3 regions of the Pseudomonas sp. FW305-3-2-15-E-TSA4 genome follow, and region 1 is predicted to be linked to each of the others. Evidence: predicted binding sites of a transcription regulator. Region 1 holds the regulator's gene; each other region holds the start of a gene.

What was found. Region 1 encodes sigma-54, which starts transcription at its own class of promoters, with help from an activator protein. Its sites were predicted from a motif close to ANTGGCATNNANNTTGCTNT; they were not measured.
Region 2: a site for sigma-54 is predicted at 2,304-2,323, ahead of flgB (flagellar basal body rod protein FlgB). Genes of this name have one in related genera too.
Region 3: a site for sigma-54 is predicted at 2,341-2,360, ahead of AC3WMV_RS14500 (CmpA/NrtA family ABC transporter substrate-binding protein). Genes of this name have one in related genera too.

Annotation. Positions count from the first base shown of each region.
Region 1 covers NZ_JBYSZP010000001.1:33,543-38,252, reverse strand. Annotated here, with positions in the region: gene AC3WMV_RS00190 (KdsC family phosphatase) at 1-441, shown strand, start outside; gene lptC (LPS export ABC transporter periplasmic protein LptC) at 450-1,022, shown strand; gene lptA (lipopolysaccharide transport periplasmic protein LptA) at 1,009-1,554, shown strand; gene lptB (LPS export ABC transporter ATP-binding protein) at 1,554-2,279, shown strand; gene AC3WMV_RS00170 (RNA polymerase factor sigma-54) at 2,554-4,047, shown strand; gene hpf (ribosome hibernation-promoting factor, HPF/YfiA family) at 4,121-4,429, shown strand; gene ptsN (PTS IIA-like nitrogen regulatory protein PtsN) at 4,442-4,710, shown strand, end outside.
Region 2 covers NZ_JBYSZP010000032.1:21,411-26,120, reverse strand. Annotated here, with positions in the region: gene flgE (flagellar hook protein FlgE) at 1-634, opposite strand, end outside; gene flgD (flagellar hook assembly protein FlgD) at 665-1,393, opposite strand; gene flgC (flagellar basal body rod protein FlgC) at 1,409-1,852, opposite strand; gene flgB (flagellar basal body rod protein FlgB) at 1,856-2,263, opposite strand; gene cheR (protein-glutamate O-methyltransferase CheR) at 2,629-3,456, opposite strand; gene AC3WMV_RS28000 (chemotaxis protein CheV) at 3,503-4,435, opposite strand; gene flgA (flagellar basal body P-ring formation chaperone FlgA) at 4,518-4,710, shown strand, end outside.
Region 3 covers NZ_JBYSZP010000009.1:161,641-166,350, reverse strand. Annotated here, with positions in the region: gene AC3WMV_RS14510 (nitrate/nitrite transporter) at 1-91, opposite strand, end outside; gene AC3WMV_RS14505 (ANTAR domain-containing response regulator) at 424-999, opposite strand; gene AC3WMV_RS14500 (CmpA/NrtA family ABC transporter substrate-binding protein) at 1,015-2,226, opposite strand; gene AC3WMV_RS14495 (quinone-dependent dihydroorotate dehydrogenase) at 2,449-3,468, shown strand; gene rmf (ribosome modulation factor) at 3,714-3,929, opposite strand; gene rlmKL (bifunctional 23S rRNA (guanine(2069)-N(7))-methyltransferase RlmK/23S rRNA (guanine(2445)-N(2))-methyltransferase RlmL) at 4,463-4,710, shown strand, end outside.

The sequences.
Region 1 (4,710 bases):
TACTTCCTCGAAGACGGCAGCGAATTCAAGACCTTCAACACCCTCGACGGCCAGGGCATCAAGATGCTGATGAATGCCGGTGTCGAGACCGCCATCATCAGTGGCCGCAAGACCCCGGTGGTTGAACGCCGGGCAAAGAACCTCGGTATCCCGCACCTGTTTCAGGGTCGCGAAGACAAATTGGTGGTTCTGGACGGCCTGCTGGCGCAACTGGGCCTAAGCTATGAACAGGTCGCCTACCTGGGTGACGACCTGCCTGACTTGCCGGTGATCCGCCGCGTAGGCCTGGGCATGGCCGTTGCCAATGCTGCCGACTTCGTGCGCGAACACGCCCATGGCGTCACTCGGGCCCGCGGTGGCGAAGGTGCCGCTCGTGAATTCTGCGAATTGATCCTGCGCGCCCAGGGCCGCCTCGATGCGGCCAACGCCGCGTACCTGTGAGCCAAATCATGTTTAGCAAAAAATTTCGCAACTTCCTGCTGTTCGGCTGCATCGCTGCCATGTTTGCGGCGGTCGGCTACTGGAACATCAGCCCGGAACGCTTCCTCGACAAGCCCGTGGTCAAGGTCGAAGACACCGCTATCGACTGGTACGCCACCAATACGCATACCCTGCAATATCTGCCGGACGGCAAAGTGCAGTACGAAATGACGTCGGACAAGGCCGAACACCTGAAAGCGACGGATGTGACTCTGGTTACCAAACCCGACCTCAACATGTATCGCGGCACCGAGTTTCCGTGGCACGTGACCAGCGAACGCGGCGAAGTGAATCCGGACGGAACGCAGGTAGAATTGATCGACTCGGTACGCATCAAGCGCACCGATGAAAAGAAACGCGACACCCTGATCACCAGCACACGCATGACGGTGTTCCCTCAGCAGCAATATGCGCAGACCGAGCAACCCGTTAGAATCGACGGCGCTGGCGGTGTATCGACTGGCGTGGGAATGAAGGCGTATTTGAAGGAAAGCAGGATACACCTGCAATCGAACGTAAGAGGACAGTATGAGGCTCGTTAAAACCCTCCCTATTTTGCTCAGTCTGGGCGCAGCACTGGGAAGCGTGAGCGCCTGGGCTCTGCCGAACGATCAGCAGCAACCTATCCGCATTCAGGCCGACGACGCCCAGCTGGACGACAAGAACGGCATCGCCACCTATAAAGGTGATGTGATCATCACCCAGGGCTCAATGATCGTTAAGGGCAATACGGTGACCATCACCCGTACTCCGACCGGCGATATCGACGTGGTGACCTCGGTGGGCAACCTTGCCTACTTCGAGCAACTGCAAACCCAGGGTGACGCCAAGCCTGTTCAGGGCTGGGGCGTGACGATTCAGTACCACGCCGCGCAAAACCGCGTCGTGCTGATCGACAAGGCCAAGGTTGTCGACAAGGACAACAACACCACTCAGGGCGAGAAAATCGTCTATGACACGGTGAAGAAACTGGCCAGTGCCGGTCGCGCTACCGGCAGCAAAGTCACCGAAGCGCGTCCGCGTATCGACATGGTGATCCAGCCGAAGAAGAAAACCGACGAGAAAACCCAGTAATGGCAACTCTGAAAGCTCAACACCTGGCCAAGGCCTATAAAAGCCGCCAGGTTGTGCGCGACGTCAGCCTGTCGATCGACAGCGGCCAGATCGTTGGCCTGCTCGGCCCGAACGGCGCCGGCAAGACCACCTGCTTCTACATGATCGTCGGTCTGGTGCAGGCCGATCAGGGTCGCGTACTGATCGATGATCTGGACGTCAGCCATCAGCCGATGCACGGCCGTGCCAAGGCAGGTATCGGCTATCTGCCGCAAGAAGCGTCGATCTTCCGCAAATTGTCGGTGGCCGATAACATCATGGCCATCCTCGAAACCCGCACGGAACTCGACAAGGCCGGTCGTCGCAAGGAACTGGAAAGCCTGCTGCAGGAATTCCACATCAGCCACATCCGCGACAACCTCGGCATGAGCCTGTCCGGTGGTGAACGCCGCCGGGTGGAAATCGCCCGCGCCCTGGCGACCGCACCGAAATTCATCCTGCTCGACGAACCGTTCGCCGGTGTCGACCCGATTTCGGTCGGCGACATCAAGCAGATCATCCATCACCTCAAGGCCAAGGGCATCGGTGTTCTTATCACCGACCACAACGTGCGTGAGACCCTGGATATCTGCGAAACCGCCTACATCGTCAACGACGGTCAACTGATCGCGGAAGGCGATGCGGCGACCATCCTTGCCAACGATCTGGTGAAGGAAGTGTATCTGGGCCACGAGTTCCGCCTGTAAGCACCAAGGCACTTGGCCAGCCTCCGGGTGCTGTATCGATGAAGCAGGCTTTTATACGCTTTTATTGTTACAGCGCTCTAGGCAGACACGACGCCTCAAAGATGTTCACCGTGCTCCGACGCGATGCGTCAACAAAGTTTTATACGCTTTTATTGTTACAGCGCTCTAGGCAAACACGACAGTTTCAGGCATATAATTTGCTTAAGTTTGGCGCTCCGGCGCCCTGTAGTGGATGGCGCATGCGCGCCGGCGAATAAGGTGTTAAGCCCCTGCCATGAAACCATCGCTAGTCTTGAGAATGGGCCAGCAGCTGACGATGACACCGCAGCTGCAACAGGCCATCCGCCTGCTCCAATTGTCGACCCTGGACCTGCAACAGGAAATCCAGGAGGCCCTGGAATCCAATCCGATGCTCGAACGCCAGGAAGAAGGCGACGACTTCGACAATACCGATCCTTTGGCCGACAACGCCGAACAAAAACCCAACACCGACATTCAGGAACCGTCCTATCAGGAAGCCGCCCCGACGGTGGACAATCTGGAAGATGGCGAATGGAACGAGCGCATTCCTAACGAACTGCCCGTTGATACCGCCTGGGAAGACGTCTACCAGACCAGCGCCAGCAGCCTGCCCAGCAGCGATGACGACGAGTGGGACTTCACCACCCGCACGTCCGCCGGCGAAAGCCTGCAAAGCCATCTGCTGTGGCAATTGAACCTGGCGCCGATGTCCGACACCGACCGCCTGATCGCCGTGACCCTGATCGATTGCATCAACAATCAGGGCTACCTCGACGAAACCCTCGAAGAAATTCTCGACGCCTTTGATCCGGAGCTCGACATCGAGCTGGACGAGATCGAAGCCGTTCTGCACCGCATTCAGCAGTTCGAACCGGCCGGTATCGGGGCGCGCAACCTCGGCGAATGCCTGCTGCTGCAACTGCGTCAGCTCCCGGCCAAGACCCCGTGGCTCAACGAAGCCAAACGTCTGGTCAGCGATTACATCGATCTGCTCGGCAGTCGCGACTACAGCCAGTTGATGCGGCGTATGAAGCTCAAGGAAGACGAGTTGCGTCAGGTCATCGAACTGGTGCAAAGCCTCAATCCGCGTCCGGGCTCGCAGATCGAATCGACCGAAGCCGAGTACGTGGTGCCCGACGTCATTGTGCGCAAGGATAACGAACGCTGGCTGGTCGAGCTGAATCAGGAGTCAGTGCCCCGTCTGCGGGTTAACGCGCAGTACGCCGGTTTCGTCCGTCGCGCCGACACCAGCGCCGACAACACCTTCATGCGCAACCAGTTGCAAGAGGCACGCTGGTTCATCAAGAGCCTGCAAAGCCGCAACGAAACCCTGATGAAGGTGGCCACCCAGATCGTCGAGCATCAGCGCGGCTTCCTGGAGTATGGCGATGAAGCCATGAAACCGTTGGTCCTGCATGACATCGCCGAGGCGGTCGGCATGCACGAATCGACGATTTCCCGGGTCACCACGCAGAAATTCATGCATACCCCGCGCGGTATTTATGAACTGAAATACTTTTTCTCAAGCCACGTCAGCACCTCCGAAGGCGGTGAATGCTCGTCGACGGCGATCCGCGCGATCATCAAAAAACTGGTTGCGGCGGAAAATCAGAAAAAGCCGTTGAGTGACAGCAAGATCGCTGGTTTACTGGAGGCACAAGGCATTCAGGTGGCTCGCCGCACCGTCGCCAAGTACCGCGAATCCCTCGGGATCGCGCCTTCGAGCGAACGCAAGCGGTTGATGTAAGCCACGTTACAGCGTTCCAGTGGCAGGCTCTTCGGCCTGCCGCTTTATGCACTGGCAACGAAGGAGAAGCTGTATGCAAGTCAACATCAGTGGACACCAACTGGAAGTGACCGAACCTCTGCGCACCTACATCAACGAGAAACTCGAACGATTGGAGCGCCATTTCGACAAGATCACCAACGTGCAAGTCACGATGTGCGTCGAAAAGCTCAAGCAGAAAATCGAAGCCACCTTGCATATACCCGGCAGCGAAGTGGTCGCCAACGCAGAAGATACCGACATGTACGCTGCGATCGACTCACTGACCGACAAGCTGGATCGCCAACTCAAAAAGCATAAGGAAAAGACCCAGAGCCTCCTCCAGGGCGCGACAGGTCGTTAACACTCCCAACCCATGATCCGACTTGAAAGTATCCTGACCCCCGGCCGTTCCCTGGTGAACGTGCCGGGCGGCAGTAAAAAGAAAGCCCTCGAACAGATTGCCAACCTCATCCATAAAGAAGTGCCGGATCTGGCCATGCAGGATGTTTTCGAGAGCCTGGTAGCCCGTGAGAAACTCGGATCCACCGGTTTCGGCAACGGCATCGCCATTCCGCACTGCCGCCTCAAAGGCTGCGAAGCGCCTATCAGCGCATTGATGCACCTTGATGCCCCCATCGATTT
Region 2 (4,710 bases), on a different contig from region 1:
TTTTCACCATGTACTGATCCATGACGTGCGAGTTGCCCTGAGAGTCATAGATAGGCGTGCTGAAGGACTTGGTGTAGGTTTCGAGTTTTGCCGGGTCGAACTTGCCTGCCGCGGCTGTGTCGTCGATCACGGGTGCCGACGAGTTCAGGTTGATGCTTGAAGTCACCAACGAAGTCGATTTCGGCGCCAGGTTTGAAGTGTCGATCTTCAGGTCGGTCAACACACCGTTGATGATCTTGCCGTTAGCGTCCACACCGTAACCTTGCAGACGCGAGGTGTAGTCAGTGTTGGTGATGAAACCGGCATTGTCGACCTTGAACGTACCGGCACGGGTGTAGGTGATCGCGCCGTTGTTGCTCATGGTGAAGAAACCGGAACCGTTGATACCCATGTCCAACACGTTGCCGGTGTTGTTGATGTCACCCTGAGTGAACTGCTGGGACACGTTGGCCAGGCGCACGCCGTTGCCGATGACCTTGCTGCCGCTACCCAGGCGAGTGGCCGAATAGACGTCTTCGAATTCTGCACGGGACGATTTGAAACCGGCGGTCGCGACGTTGGCGATGTTGTTGCCGGTCACGTCCAGTTGTTTGTTGGCTGCATAGAGACCGCTAAGGCCGATATTGAAAGACATATTCCACTCCTTTGTGCCGGTTAGTCGGCTCTATATACCAATGGTTTGTACTTTGGACAGGGCGACGGTGCCCTTGCCGGACAGGTTGAGCATCAGCTCGCCACCGGTCTGGCTGATGGTCACGCTGTTGACCGTGGCTGGCAGGTAGGTCGCCAGATCGGTCGCGGTGCCATTGATCGAGGCGTTGGCTTTGACGGTGTAGGTCCCGGTCTTCACCAGATTGCCATCCTTGTCCTTGCCGTCCCAGGTGAAGCTTGCGCTGCCTGCGGCGCGACTGCCCAGATCGATGGTGCGAACCACCGTGCCGCTGCTGTCGGTAATGCTGACGGTGCCACCGGCAATCGACGACGGCACGGTGACCGAACCGGTCATGCCTTTGCTCGGGTCGTCCAATTGAACGGTGTTGGTCTGCACGATCACGTTGCGGCCAACCAGCGACGACGCCTGCAGGGCTTGCGAGGAGCTGTAGTTGCCGGCCAGCGAACTGACGGTGCTGTTGAGGGTGGTGATGCCCTCAAGACTGCTGAACTGCGCCAACTGTGCTACGAAGGCGCTGTTGTCCTGCGGATCAAGCGGGTTCTGGTTTTTCAGCTGGGTGACCAGCAGTTGCAGGAACGCATCCTTGCCCAGGGCTTTGCCGCCAGTGGCGCTGTTGGTGGCCGAAGCAATGCCACCGGTGGTCGTACTGCTCGTTTTCTTCGAGGAGTTCGCCAGGATGTCATTCATGCTCAGGCTGCTGGTGGTATCGGTAACGCTCATGGCAGTCGCCCCTTATTACTGACCGAGGGTCAGTACCTTCTGCATCATGGTTTTGGCGGTGTTCATCATTTCGGCGTTGGTCTGGAACGAACGGCTCGCGGAAATCATGTCAGCCATTTCTTCCACCACGTTGACGTTCGGGTAGTAGACGTAGCCTTTGGCGTCAGCGGCCGGATGGTTCGGCTCGTAACGCGCTTCGAGGTTGCTCTGGTCTTCGACCACGCCAAGTACCTGCACGCCCTGCCCTGCGGCGTCCTGGCTCTGGAACAGCGAGTTGCTGCCACTGTTCTGGCCGCCCTGGAACATGGTGGCAAACACCGGGTGACGGGCGCGGTAGGTCTGGTCGATGCTCGACGAAACGGTTTCGGCGTTGGCGATGTTCGAAGCCACGGTGTTCAGACGCGTGGTTTGTGCGCTCATGCCGCTGCCGGCAATGTTGAAAACGCTGGACAGGGACATGGATTACTCTCCGCGCAGGGCTGACACCAGCCCTTTGAATTTGCTGTTGAGCAGGGTGAAGCTGGCCTGGAAGCCGACCGCGTTTTCCGCGTAGTTCGACTGCTCAAGCTGAGCGTCAACGGTGTTCTGGTCGATCGAAGGCTGCATCGGCGTGCGATACATCAGCGACTCGTCGCCATTGCCCAGGCCTTCAGCTTCGATGTGACGGCTGTTGGTCATGTTCAGGGCGATGGTGCCGTTGGCGTTCTTCTGGGTCTGTGCTTCAAGCACTTTGGAGAAGTCCAGATCCCGAGCCTTGTAGTTCGGGGTATCGGCGTTGGCGATGTTGTTGGCCAACACTTCGGCACGCTGGGCGCGGAAGCCCAATGCCTTTTCGTGAATGCCGAGCGCTTTATCGAAGCTGATGCTCATGTCGGGAACCTTCGGGTGACCGGTTTTTCGTACCTGAGCTTTAGCAAGCGCCGTGCCAAACAGAACAACCCCCATAAACCGGGGCTTTGCGAGGAGCCGGCAAAGCGGCAATGCCAGAAAAGCGGCAACCGGTTTCCGCTGGCTGCCGCTTTTCTGCCGCTTGCGTGCTCTCGCCAACACCGGACAACTGTGGGAGCGGGCTTGCTCGCGAAGGCGTCGTGTCAGTCAATATTTGTTGTCCTGGCACACCGCCTTCGCGAGCAAGCCCGCTCCCACAGGGGATTTTGTGGTGCGTGAGGGAGATAATTCAGGCACAAAAAAACGGGAGCCCCCAAGGACTCCCGTTTCTCGTGTTGCCCGTGCAATCACTTCGCCTGGTAAATGATCCCCGGGCTGCACTGGACCATCTGGTAATGATCCGGCAAACCGTTCAGCGCTTCGGACGCGCCAAGGAACAGATACCCGCCCGGCTTCAGCGTGCTGTGAATGCGCAACAGGATGTCTTTCTTCACCTCGGCGGAGAAGTAGATCAGCACGTTGCGGCAGAACACGATGTCGAACTTGCCCAGACTGGCGTAGCTGTCGAGCAGGTTGAACGAACGGAATTCCACCCGGTTCTTGATCGGCGCCTTGATCACCCAGCGCCCCGGCCCTTTCGGGTCGAAGTAGCGCTGCAGACGATCGGCGGACAAACCGCGGCCGATCGCCAGGCTGTCGTACTCGCCGGTCTTGCAGTTGGTCAGCATGCTGCCGGACAAGTCCGTGGCAACAATCTGCACGCCCATCTTCAACTGACCGAGGTTGCTGCGCTCGAACTCGTCGATCGACATCGACAGCGAATACGGTTCCTGACCCGACGAGCACGCCGCCGACCAGATCCGCAGACGCTGGTTGGGACTGGCCTTGATCGCCTCGGGCAGCACCTTGTTCTTCAAGACTTCAAACGGATAGGTGTCCCGAAACCACAGGGTTTCGTTGGTCGTCATGGCATCGACCACCTGCTCGCGCAAACCGCTGCGCGGCTGGGTCTGGATGCGCTGTACCAGCTCACCCAGGGACTTGATGCCTTGCTGCTCCATCAGTTTGTTGAGACGGCTCGAGACCAGGTACTGCTTGTTTTCACCGAGCAAAATGCCACAGGCTTTTTCCAGGAAGACCCGGAACTGTTCGAAATCCAAATTACCCGTAGACAATGATGCCGCCTCTTAAATCGTGTTGACCGCCAGGGACAAAAGGTCCCTAGCTGATATCTGCTGCTTTGATCCGGTCGACTACCCGGGATGCCAGGTCATCAGGACGGAATTTGGCCAGGAAGTCATCGGCGCCGACTTTCTTGACCATCGCCTGATTGAATACCCCCGACAACGAAGTATGCAGGATGATATGAAGCTTTTGCATGCGCGGGTCGCTGCGGATCTCCGCCGTCAGGGTGTACCCGTCCATCTCCGGCATCTCGATGTCGGAAATCATCATCAGGAACTCTTCTTCCGGCTTCTTGCCCTCTTCGACCAGCTTGCGCAGGTAATCCAGCGCCTGCTTGCCGTCGTTCAGCGCCACCACTTCGACCCCGACCGTCTGCAGGCAACGCGTGACCTGCTTGCGCGCCACCGACGAGTCATCGACCGTCAGCACCCGCAGCGACAACGCCTTGCTCTGGGTTTCGACATCGACCACACCGACCGAAATCGCCTCGGGCGTCGGCGCCACTTCCGCCAGCACCTTCTCGACATCGATGATTTCGACTAACTGATTGTCGACCCGAGTCACAGCGGTCAGGTAGTGATCGCGCCCGGTGCCCTTGGGCGGCGGATGGATCTCTTCCCAGTTCATGTTGACGATGCGCTCCACCGAGCGAACCAGGAAACCCTGGGTCTTGGTGTTGTACTCCGTGATGATCACGAACGGACTGTTCTTGTCTTTCAACGCCCCGGAACCGGTCGCCATTGCCAGATCAAGGATCGGAATGGTCGCCCCCCGGATATTCGCCACCCCGCACACGACAGGACTGGACTTGGGCATCAACGTCAGCGACGGGCATTGCAGCACTTCCCGCACCTTGAACACGTTGATGCCGTAGAGCTGTTGACCGTCGAGACGGAACAACAACAGCTCCAGGCGATTCTGCCCTACCAGTTGCGTGCGCTGGTTCACCGAATCCATTACACCAGCCATGCCCAGACTCCTACACCAACGCCAAGTGTTGTTGCGACGCACATTCATTGCTAAACGGCACGGCGCTTGCTTTTTAACTCGTATGAACGCTCAAACGACATTTTTCCGACGCCTGACCTCCCGCACCCGCAAAGCGCTGTGCGCGGTGTCTGCCGTCTGCTTCTTCTTCGCTGGCAGCCCTGCCGGTGCTGATACGGTTACCTTGCCTGACATGCTTATCGGCGTCACCCAAGGCTTTCTTGAGTTCACCGTAGAAGACTATCTGGCTACCAGTC
Region 3 (4,710 bases), on a different contig from region 1:
GCAGGTACCAGACCATGAAGCTCAGGTCGAAATACAGGAACGCTGCGAACAGGGTCGGGGTGTGGCCGGATTTCCAGAAGCTTGAATTCATCGCGCACCTCAGCTGAAAAGAGTCTCGAAAGGAGTCACAGCAGGTGGCGCGCCGCCACGGCCGCACCACCGGCCCCGGGCTGTGGGGCCAAAACGCAAAAACGCCGCTACCTGGTTCGCCGATGTGGGCGAGCGGGGTGAGCGACGTCTTTGTCGTGGGTGGGGCAACCGCCGTTGGTTACCTGTGCGGAATACTTAGCCAGATTTGTGCCAACAGTCCTTGACGGGGGGTGGGGGCGGCGATTCGCGAGCAGGCTCGCTCCCACAGGGGAATGCATTTCCAATGTGGGAGCGAGCCTGCTCGCGAAGAGGGCTTACGGGCTCTGATAGAATTCAGCCAAGCAACTCACTCATGGCAATGATCTGCTCCGCCACCTGAATCAGCTTCTGCTGGCGACTCATGGCCTGGCGGCGCATCAGGGTGTAGGCCTCTTCCTCGTTGCAGTCCTTCATTTTCATCAGCAGCCCTTTGGCCAGTTCAATGCGTTTGCGCTCCGCCAGTTGCTGGTCGCGGGCCAGCAGTTGCGCGCGCAAGGCCTGATCGCTTTCGAAGCGCGCCATGGCCACATCGAGAATCGGCTGCAGGCGCTGGGCGTGAATGCCCTCGACGATGTAGGCACTGACCCCGGACTTGATCGCCTGACGCATCACCCCCGGGTCATGTTCGTCGGTGAACATCACGATCGGCCGGGGCTGGTCGCGGCTGACCAGCACTACTTGCTCCATGACATCGCGGCTCGGCGACTCGGTATCGATCAGGATCACGTCCGGGCGCACTGTTTCGACGCGGGCCGGCAGGTCGATGGTCAGACCGGACTCATCGATGACCTCGAAACCGGCCTCGGTCAGCGCGGCCTTCAGGCGCCCGACTTTTTTCGCGGTGTCGTTGATCAGCAGAATGCGCAGCATGTTGGCGGTCTCCTGTCAGCGGCGGGCGAGAAGGGCAGTGCTGTCGCTCAGGGCGTGCAGCTTGAAACTGCGGGCGTAACCAGCCGGATCGCTGCCGTCCCAGACTTTGCCATCAAGCAACTGGCTGCTGCGCATCTCCTTGCCCCACGCGGCGACCCCGACGGCGGTGGCTGCTTCGCGGTAAATGTCCAGTTGCTGAACCTGGCGGGCCACCGCGAGGTAGTCGGGATCCTCGCGTAACAGGCCCCAACGGCGGAATTGGGTCATGAACCACATGCCGTCGGACAGGTACGGCAGATTCACCTCGCCGTTGCCGTGAAAGCGCAAGGCGTGCGGGTCCTGCCAGCGATTGCCGAGGCCATCGGCGTAATCACCGAGAAAACGCGGTTCGATGCAGGACAGCGGGGCGTCGAGGTATTCCGGGGCGCTCAGCAGCTGCGCGGTGCTGCGGCGGTTTTCCGGGTTTTGCTCGATGAAGCGGCTGGCCTCGAGGATCGCCATCACCAGCGCCCGGGCGGTGTTGGGGTATTGCTCGACGAACGCGCGGGTGCAGCCAAGGACTTTTTCCGGGTGGTCAGGCCAGATGCTCTGGCTGGTAGCGAGGGTGAACCCCAGATCCTGTTGCACGGCGCTGGCCGCCCACGGCTCACCGACGCAGAAGCCATCGATGCGCCCGGCTTGCAGGTGAGCGACCATTTGCGGCGGCGGTACCACTACGCTGTCAACGTCCTGCAATGGATGAATGCCCTGACTCGCCAGCCAGTAATACAGCCACATCGCATGGGTGCCGGTGGGAAAGGTCTGGGCGAAGGTCAGTTTTGCGCGGGTTTGGTGCGCCTGCCGATCGAGTGCTTCAGGACTGGTCACGCCCAGTTGCTGCAAACCGTGAGACAGGTTGAGGCTCTGGCCGTTCTGGTTCAGGCCCATCAGCACCGCCATGTCGCTCGGCGCCACGCCACCGATGCCCAGGTGCACCGCGTAAATCAGCCCGTACAGGCTGTGGGCGACATCCAGTTCACCGCTGACCAGTTTGTCGCGCAAGGTCGCCCAGGACGCCTGGCGCTTGAGGTTGATCGTCAGACCGTAGGGCTGGGCGAAGCCCTGTGTTGCGGCGACGACCACCGAGGCGCAATCGCTCAGGGCCATGAAGCCGAGGTTGATCACGCTTTTTTCCGGAGCATCACTGCCGTTGACCCAGGCCAGCGGCCCGACGGATGAATCACTCATATAAAGCCACCCTCAAAAAAAACGCCGTCCCAGGCTTTGCTAAGGCAAAACCTGCGAACGACGCCATTGTCCGTGCCCGCACGCCGCCATTGGCCTGTGGGCTGATACCCTGAAAGTGCAAGGCATATGCCAGTCAGGCTGATTTACCTGTGTGCCTCGCGCCGGGGGACGTTGCCCGGCTATAATCGCCGCCTCTTTTCGCCGCCCGAGTCATCGCCGCCCATGTACACCCTGGCCCGTCAGCTGTTGTTCAAACTTTCCCCGGAAACCTCCCACGATCTGTCGCTGGATCTGATCGGCGCGGGTGGGCGTTTGGGCCTCAACGGCATGCTGTGCAAGAAACCGGCGAACGTGCCGGTGACGGTCATGGGCCTGGACTTCCCGAACCCGGTGGGTCTGGCGGCCGGTCTCGACAAGAACGGCGCGGCCATCGACGGTTTCTCGCAACTGGGTTTCGGTTTCGTCGAAGTCGGCACCGTGACCCCGCGTCCGCAGCCGGGCAACCCGAAACCACGGATCTTCCGTCTGCCGGAAGCCGAGGCGATCATCAATCGCATGGGCTTCAACAACCTCGGTGTGGATAACCTGCTGGCGCGGGTCGCGGCGGCCAAATACAAGGGCGTGCTGGGGATCAACATCGGCAAGAACTTCGACACTCCGGTCGAGCGCGCGGTGGACGACTATCTGATTTGCCTGGACAAGGTGTATGCCCACGCCAGCTATGTCACGGTCAACGTCAGCTCGCCGAACACCCCGGGCCTGCGCAGTCTGCAGTTCGGTGATTCGCTCAAGCAGTTGCTGGCGGATCTGGCCACGCGCCGCGCCGAACTGGCCCTGCGTCACGGCAAGCACGTACCGCTGGCGATCAAGATCGCTCCGGACATGACCGACGAAGAAACGGCGCAGGTGGCTCAGGCGCTGATCGAAAGCGGGATGGACGCAGTGATTGCCACCAACACCACCCTGAGTCGCGTTGGCGTCGAAGGCATGGAGCACGGTGACGAGGCCGGTGGTCTGTCCGGCGCCCCGGTGCGTGACAAGAGCACGCATACCGTGAAGGTGTTGGCGGCGGAGCTGGGTGGTCGGTTGCCGATCATTGCGGCCGGTGGCATCACCGAAGGCAAGCATGCGGCGCAGAAGATCACGGCGGGGGCGAGCCTGGTGCAGATTTACTCGGGCTTCATCTATAAGGGCCCGGCGCTGATTCGCGAATCGGTAGACGCGATCGCTGCCTTACGCTGATCCCATTGTGGGAGCGAGCCTGCTCGCGAAGGCGTCCGTTCAGCTAACACTTCACTGAATGACACGTCGCTTTCGCGAGCAGGCTCGCTCCCACAGGTTTTGTGTTCCTGCACAAATAAATAGTGTGTCAGGCATAAAAAAGGGCTCCTCGAAGGAGCCCCTGGGCCGTAGCCCGCCGTCCGGGAAGGACGTGCATGGTAAGTCGCTAAAAATTCAGATTGTCGTGTTGCAATAAGTGCCCTGTGTCAGCCGACGGCGTGAAGTTCGTTGAGTCTGTGGATTCCCGCAGTGCCGGTCATACCGTCCCAGTTGTCGCCGCGTCCTTCTCGCCAGCCGTTGATCCAGGCTTGGCGTACCGACGGTAGAGTAAATGGGCAAAGCTCGCGGGATTTGCCACCAACGCCATATTGATATCCGCGCAAAAATGCTCTTTCCAACGGATCACGCTTAAGTCTTCTCATAGGGTGTTTCCCTCACTTGTTGACTGTTTTCGTCGCGTTGACCTCAACCGAGGTCTGGCAGAAAAAAACTCTGCCGTTGGGCGGCTCGCTGCCGGCGTGGCGAGCCAAGGTGTTGACGCCGTTGCGACGTCAACCTGTGGTCAGTTCTAACCAATGAGTCACACCGAGGGAATGATCGTTTTGTCATAAGGACGTAACGAAAATAGTGCTACAGCCATAAGTAACGACGGGTTTCATGAACGTTTTTTCAGCAAACCCCGGTATGATCGGCCCCGCACTGGATGATGGGGTTAATCCTTTAGTGAGAATGACCCACGTTTACGCTGGGGTAATATTCGACGAAGGGTTGCTTTGAGTCATTTTGTTTCATCAACTTTAATACCTGTCCTTGCATCTAAGCTCTTTTAACCCGAGCAGCGGGGATGGAACGGCACACCTTCGTGCCACGCGGGCGCTCTTTTAGAAAAGCGCCTGATTGAAAACCGGATCGGCAATGCGTTGCCGGTTCACTAGCCAAAGGCTCTGGAAATACCATGTCCGACCGTTTCGAACTCTTCCTCACTTGCCCCAAAGGCCTTGAAGGCCTGCTCATCGAGGAAGCCGTCGGGCTTGGCCTTGAAGACGCCCGCGAGCACACCTCCGCCGTGCGTGGCATGGCGACCATGGAAACCGCTTATCGCCTGTGCCTGTGGTCGCGTCTGGCCAACCGGGTGTTGCTGGTGCTCAAGCGCTTCCCGATGAAAGACGCTGAAGACCTGTACCACGGCGTGCTTGACGTCGA